DNA from 2 places in the Ferrovibrio sp. GW821-FHT12E11 genome. Region 1 is predicted to be linked to the other one. Evidence: predicted binding sites of a transcription regulator. Region 1 holds the regulator's gene; the other holds the start of a gene.
What was found. The regulator PhoB, encoded in region 1, activates phosphate uptake and scavenging genes when phosphate is short. The targets are predictions, from matches to a motif close to TNTCATAAAACTGTCA.
Positions count from the first base shown of each region.

Region 2: the regulator PhoB is predicted to act here: its motif matches at 1,835-1,850, upstream of AC1ROT_RS14735 (UDP-2,3-diacylglucosamine diphosphatase).

Region 1 is NZ_JBXAQG010000001.1:3,497,135-3,500,536, reverse strand. Features, by position in the region: gene AC1ROT_RS17400 (ArsR/SmtB family transcription factor) at 1-919, opposite strand, end outside; gene AC1ROT_RS17395 (MlaC/ttg2D family ABC transporter substrate-binding protein) at 1,083-1,700, shown strand; gene phoB (phosphate regulon transcriptional regulator PhoB) at 1,774-2,496, opposite strand; gene phoU (phosphate signaling complex protein PhoU) at 2,493-3,212, opposite strand; gene pstB (phosphate ABC transporter ATP-binding protein PstB) at 3,233-3,402, opposite strand, start outside.
Region 2 is NZ_JBXAQG010000001.1:2,962,609-2,966,010, reverse strand. Features, by position in the region: gene AC1ROT_RS14745 (FKBP-type peptidyl-prolyl cis-trans isomerase) at 1-261, opposite strand, end outside; gene AC1ROT_RS14740 (FKBP-type peptidyl-prolyl cis-trans isomerase) at 339-797, opposite strand; gene AC1ROT_RS14735 (UDP-2,3-diacylglucosamine diphosphatase) at 892-1,737, opposite strand; gene AC1ROT_RS14730 (HU family DNA-binding protein) at 1,934-2,239, opposite strand; gene AC1ROT_RS14725 (multidrug effflux MFS transporter) at 2,448-3,402, opposite strand, start outside.

The sequences.
Region 1 (3,402 bases):
GCGATTGTCCGGGCAAGGCGATGGCCGGTTCGACATCGAGGCCGGCATGGACGCACCAGCCGCGCAATTCGGCATCGGCGAAACCCAGCCGGCGATGCGCATGGCGGTTGCGCAGGTCTTCCAGATCGTGTGGCGCAAAATCGACGATCACCAGACGGCCGCCGGGACGCAGCACGCGCACGGCCTCCTGGATCGCTTTTTGCGGCTCGTCGGCGAAATGCAGCACCTGATGGATCACGGCGGCATCCACGCTGGCATTGTCCAGCGGCAGGGCATACATGTCGGCCTGGCGCACCTGGCAATTTTTGATCCCGGCGCGCTCCAGATTGGCACGGGCGATACTCAGCATGTCGCGGCTCAGATCGACGCCCAGGCCGCGCTTGACCTTGCGGCCGAGAATTTCCAGCAGCCGGCCGGTGCCGGTGCCGATATCCAGCAGGTCTTCTATGGCTCCGCCCTGGGCCAGCAGACGCAGCACGGCCGCCTCGACCTGGGCTTCATCCACATGCAGCGAGCGGATCGCCGACCAATGAGCGGCGTTGTCGCGGAAATAGCGCTCGGCGGCCTCGGCACGGGCCCGCTTCACGGCAGCAAGACGTTCGGCATCGCGCGCCAGCGTGGCATCATAGGGCGGCAACAGGCCGCTCACAGCACGCACCAGCGGCGCACCGGGCAGCCGGTCGCCAACACGGTAGAAGGCCCAGGTGCCTTCCGGCACGCGTTCCAGCAAGCCCGCCTCGCAAAGCAGCTTCAGATGGCGCGAGACACGCGGCTGGCTCTGGCCCAGGATCTGGGTCAGTTCAGAAACGGTGAGTTCGCCCTGGGCGCAAAGCGCCAGCAGGCGCAGGCGTGTGGGTTCGGCCGCGGCGCGCAACGCGGCCATCAGAATATCGAGGGTCAGGGGCGACTCCATAGTCATGCGAATTATATAAACATATCTTTATGTATTTGTGTAGAGCTAACTACCCTGTAAAAAAAGAATCATCGCCTTCCCGCCCCCGTCAGGCTATGGTTCGGCCGCTTTAATGCCGCATTTACCAGCGAAAAAACTATTCCCTTCCGCCTCTTAGCCGGGATTCCCCATGCCGACCGCCCTGCTTTCCCGTCGTTTCGCGATCCTTGCCGGTGCCATCCTGGCGCTGGCCACCCTCCTGCCCGCTGCCCCAGTCCGGGCAGCAGCGGCCGATCAATTCATTCGCGAGACCGGCGGCGACACCATGAAGGCGCTGGGCGATCGCTCTTTAACGACGGAAAAGCGTGAAGCGCTGGTTCGCACCCTGCTGAGCACCCATCTCGATCTTGAGGCGGTCGGTCAGTTCTGCCTCGGCCGCTACAACCGCGGCCTGACCGATGCGCAGCGCCAAGAATACAACAGCCTGTTCGAAGATTACCTGGTGAAGGTCTATTCCCAGCTGCTGTCGCAATATAACGGCGAGACCCTCGATGTCCGCGATGGTGTCAAATCTGCCGGCAGTGAACAGGTGGTGGAGTCCGTGATCGTCCGCCCGAACGGCCCGCCGATCCGTGTCGAATGGAAGACGCACGAGAAGAACGGCAAACCGCTGGTGACCGATGTGGTGGTGGAAGGCGTGTCGATGGCCTTCACCCAGCGCCAGCAGTTCGAATCCGTCATTCAGAATAACGGCGGCAAGGTGGACGCCCTGTTTGCCGCCATGAAGAAGCAGATCGGCCGCCGCTAAAACGCGCCGCGGCAGAGACAAAAAAGCCGGCCGTTGCGAAGCGGCCGGCTTTTTCTTTGCCCATGAGATCTTGTCAGGCCATGGCGGCCGCGGTGGCAGAGGATAGTTCAAGCGCATAGCCGGCCGACCGGACGGTGCGGATCACGTCGCTTTCGCCATTCCCGTTCAACGCCTTGCGCAGTCGGCGGATATGCACGTCGACGGTACGCTGTTCGACATAGATGTCGCGCCCCCAGACTGCATCCAGCAGCTGGTCGCGCGACAGCACGCGGCCGGGATGCTCCAGGAAATAGCGCAGCAGGCGGAATTCCGTCGGGCCAAGATGCACGTCGCGGCTGTTGCGCGTGACCTTGTGGGTGGCGATATCCATCACCAGGCCGCCATAGGTCAGCACCTCCTCTGCCAGCGCCGGCCGGATGCGACGCAGCACTGCGCGGATGCGGGCCAGCAACTCGCTCGGCGAGAATGGCTTGGCGATATAATCGTCGGCCCCGGCATCCAGGCCACGCACGCGGTCGGCCTCCTCGCCCCGCGCCGTCAGCATGATGATCGGTACGTTGCGGGCATTGGGATCGCGGCGCAGTTGGCGGCAGACTTCCAGGCCGGACAGACGCGGCAGCATCCAGTCCAGCAGAATCAGGTCCGGCATATGCTCGGCCACCTTCAGCAGAGCCTGTTCGCCGTCCATCGCCTCGTCGACGGTGTAATTTTCCTTTTCGAGGTTATAGCGCAGCAGTGCCAGCAGCGCGGCTTCATCCTCGATGACAAGGACGCGCGGCTTGATTGCAATATTCATCGCTGGCCTCCCGGCGCATTCACCACGGCATAAGCCGTATCGTCGCCCTTCGGACGGTCTTCCTTCTGCATTTCGCCCGTCACCGTGTAATGGATCAGCTCCGCGATATTGGTGGCGTGATCACCGATGCGCTCGATATTCTTGGCAATAAACAGAAGATGTGTGCTGCTGGTAATCGAACGCGGATCTTCCATCATATAGGTCAGCAGCTCGCGGAACAGGCTGGTGTAAAGCTCGTCCACCTCCTCATCACGGGCCCAGACCGCATCGGCCTTGGCTGCATCCGCCGTGATATAGGCGTCCAGCACGTCCTTGATCAGCGCCTGGACCAACGCCGCCATGCGCGGGATGGCGTGTACCGGACGCACCAGGGGCGCCTGGTTCAGCGCCACAGCGCGTTTGGCGACATTCTTGGCATAGTCGCCGATACGCTCGATCTCCGAGGAAATCCGCAGCGCAGAAACAATCACCCGCAGGTCATTGGCCAGCGGCTGGCGCCGGGCCAGCAGCTCAACGGCGAAATCGTCGACCTGATTGCGCAGAAGATCGATCTTGGCGTCATTGAGCACGACGGCGTTGGCCAGTTCGCTGTCGCGTTTCACCACAGCCTCGACGGCGCTGGACAGCTGCGACTCAGCCTGCCCACCCATCTGCACGATGAGGGTGGAGAGCTTTTTCAGCTCTTCGTCATAGCTCTGGACGATATGTTGCGGCATTGGACTGTCCTCTTTCGCGATCAGCCGAAGCGGCCGGTAATATACCCCTGGGTGCGTTCATCCTTGGGGTTCGTGAAAATCACTTTGGTATCGTCGGTCTCGACCAGATTGCCCAGATGGAAGAAGGCAGTCTTCTGCGAGACGCGGGCTGCCTGCTGCATCGAATGGGTGACGATGACGATGGTGTACT
Region 2 (3,402 bases), 530 kb from region 1:
ACCGAGCGGGAAGGCAAAGGGCTGGCCGCGCGTGCGCGAGGAATCGAACTGGCGGCCCTTCTCGCCGGCGATGTAGAGCCAACCGGTATAATGCACGGAGGCCGTCTGGCCAGGCCGGGCCGTTTCGCCATTCCCGACTTTGACATCGACATAGCGCAGGCCGCTGGGCGTGGTCACTTCCTGCTGGGCCGCAGCCGGCAGGGCGGCCAGCAGACCGGAAACAACAGCAGCGACAGCAAAAACGCGACGAGACAGAGACATTACCGGTAGCTCCTCAGGGATTATGATGCGGAAAAATTGCCGTCGGAATGCGGCGACAGCGTGGCAGGTCACCCGCATCAGCGGACGCTGACCAGCTCGATCTCGAAAAACAGCGTGGCGTTCGGCGGGATGATGCGGCCGTTGCCGCGAGCGCCATAAGCGAGATAAGGCGGAATGATCAGGGCGCGTTTGCCGCCGATCTTCATATAGGTAACGCCCTCATCCCAACCCTTGATCACCTTGCCCTGGCCGAGGGCGAATTCGAACGGCTGGCCGCGCTTGTAGGAACTGTCGAACATCCGGGTCGGCTTATTATTTTCCCATATCCACCCGGCATAGTGCACGGACACCATCTTGCCCGGTTCGGCCTTGGTGCCGGTTCCGACCACGACATCGCCGATGCGCATTCCAGACGCAGTCTGGCGCAGGTTTACGGCCTCTTGCTTACCGCCAAGGCCGATCGCCCCCAGCAATGATGAAAGCACTCCCATATCTTGATGATACCAAGCAAATTTACCGCTGCCCAGAGTTGTCACAGCCTGTCGCCCCTAGCGACTCGCGGGAGCCGACGAGTCGACTACAGCGGCTCAATCCACCGTTGCGGGCAGGTCGCATTCATCGAGTCGTCAATTAATCCGTATCAAGATTAATATTTGCCGTGGCCGATATGGCCAGATCGATGCCCTCGGCCGCCAGGAAGCCGCCCATATGCTCGCGCAGCTCGGCCCAGCGCAGGATTTCCAGCCGGCCATCGGCATGCTCGACCAGGGCTGTACAGCTTTCAACCCAATCGCCATCGTTGCAATAGAGGATGCCGTCGATCTCGCGGATTTCGGCATGGTGGATGTGCCCGCAGACCACGCCGTCCACGCGACGGCGCCGCGCCTCTTCGGCAATGGCCTGCTCGTAGTCGGAAATGAACTCCACCGCATTCTTGACCTTGTGCTTCAGATAGGCCGACAGCGACCAGTAAGGCAGGCCCATGCGGCGGCGGATGTGGTTGAACCAGGTGTTGAGATCAAGCGCAAAGCCGTAGGCGGCATCGCCAAGCAGCGCCAGCCATTTGGCGCAGGTCACAATGCCGTCGAAATGATCGCCATGGGTAACCAGAAGCTGCCGCCCGTCCGCCGTCTGGTGAATCGCTTCCATCTGGACAGTAATGCCGCCGAACTGCAGCCCCACCCCCTCGATAAAATCGCGCAGGGCCTCATCATGATTGCCCGGCACATAAATGACCTCGGTGCCTTTGCGCGCCTTGCGCAGCAGCTTCTGCACCACGTCGTTATGGCTCTGATTCCAGTACCAGGAGCGTTTGAGCCGCCAGCCGTCGACGATGTCGCCGACCAGATACAGCGTGTCGGACTCGGTATGTTTCAGGAATTCCAGCAGCAGATCGGCCTTGCAGCCGCGCGTGCCCAGATGGATATCAGAAATCCATATGGTGCGGTAACGGGCGGGAAAGAGCGCCATGTTCATCGGTCACCTGCTGGTGAATCGCCATGTTCGGCAATGCGTTGGCGGGGAAGATGAATCCTGCCTCTTATGAAGTCCCGTGAATTTTCAATGACCGATGTGACGGTTTGGCGACACTCCCCGATCGGTCAAAAAAGCCAAAGAAAAAGGGCCTGCCACATGTGGCAGGCCCTGAATCCTCAATCCTGTCAGAACAGGATCAGACGGCTTCCTTCAGCACCTTCGAAGCGCGGAAGGCAACCTTCTTGGAGGCCTTAATCTTGATCGGCTCGCCGGTCTGCGGGTTGCGGCCGATACGGGCGGCGCGCTTGCGGACCTGCAGAATACCGATATCGCCCATGCGGACGCGCTCGCCCTTCTTCAGCGACTTGGTGATGGCGGCGAAGAAGTCCTCGAACAGGGCGAGGGTCAGCTTCTTCTGCAGCTCATGCTTCTCGGCCAGCGTGGAAGCGATCTGCTTCGCGGTGACGGTAACCGTCTTGGTGGCGGCGGCTGCCTTAGCCATGATTTCTCTCCTCAGAGTTGATGCGTCAGATGTTGTTTTTCAACGAATCGGGGGTTGATTCCCGAATCCTGCATAGCACCGCCCTCGGGTTTTGCCCATCGGGGAATGCATAAAAATCCGCTAGACATGCGGTTTTCTGACCACTCGGGCGAATCGGAACCGCCAAACACGCGGGTTTATGGCACCCGGCACCGGCCCGACATGCAATTCAGCCCCGGCTGGCGCGAAATTTTGACGCGACCAGAAAGCTCAAAACCGACAGGATACCGCAACCGACCATGGTCCAGATCATCGGATACTCGCTCGGGTCGTGATCCTGGCCATACCCGACCAGCAGGGCAGCAGCGGCTCCGACAAGCATCTGCAGGGCCCCGGAGAGGCCGGCCGCAGCCCCTGCGGCACGCGGGTTGACCGAGACCGCCCCGGCGGTGCCATTGGGCAGGGTGAGGCCATTGGACACCGCCACGACCATCATCGGCAAGAAGATGCCGGGAAGACTGAGGGCACCCAGCCAACTGGTCAGGGACAGGGCCGCAATGCCAAGCACCCCGGTCAGTGCGCCAGCCGCGAGCATGCGGTTGATACCCACCCGTGCCGCAAAGCGGCCGGTGAAGAAATTGCCGATCACATAACCAACCGAAACCACCACAAACCACAGACCGTAATCCGAGGCCGGATGGCCCATGACGGTCACCACCACGAAGGGAGCACCGGCAATGAAGGCGAAAAACACCCCGGAGGTGAAGCAGGTCTGTAACGCATAACTGCAGAACAGCGGCGAGCGCAGCAGCATGGCATAGCCACGCAAGAGCGAGGCAGCCCCCTCGCCTTCGCCCCGCTGCGCCAGGGTTTCAGGCAAGGTTAGGATCACCCAGACAAAGACGCCCAGGCCAACCAGGCTGCAAAACCCGAAACTGGTACGCCAACCCGCCATGGTGTCGAGATAGCCGCCAAGCGCCGGAGAGAGCATCGGCGCCAGACTCATCGCCATCGCCACATAGCCGATCATGGCAGCCGACCGATCACGATCATAGAGATCGCGGATGATCGCTCTTGCCAGCACCAGTCCGGCACAGCCGCCAATGGCCTGCAGGGCACGTCCGAGCATCAGAAGAGTAATCGATGGTGCCGCCACGCAGGCCAAGCTGCCGACACAATAGATG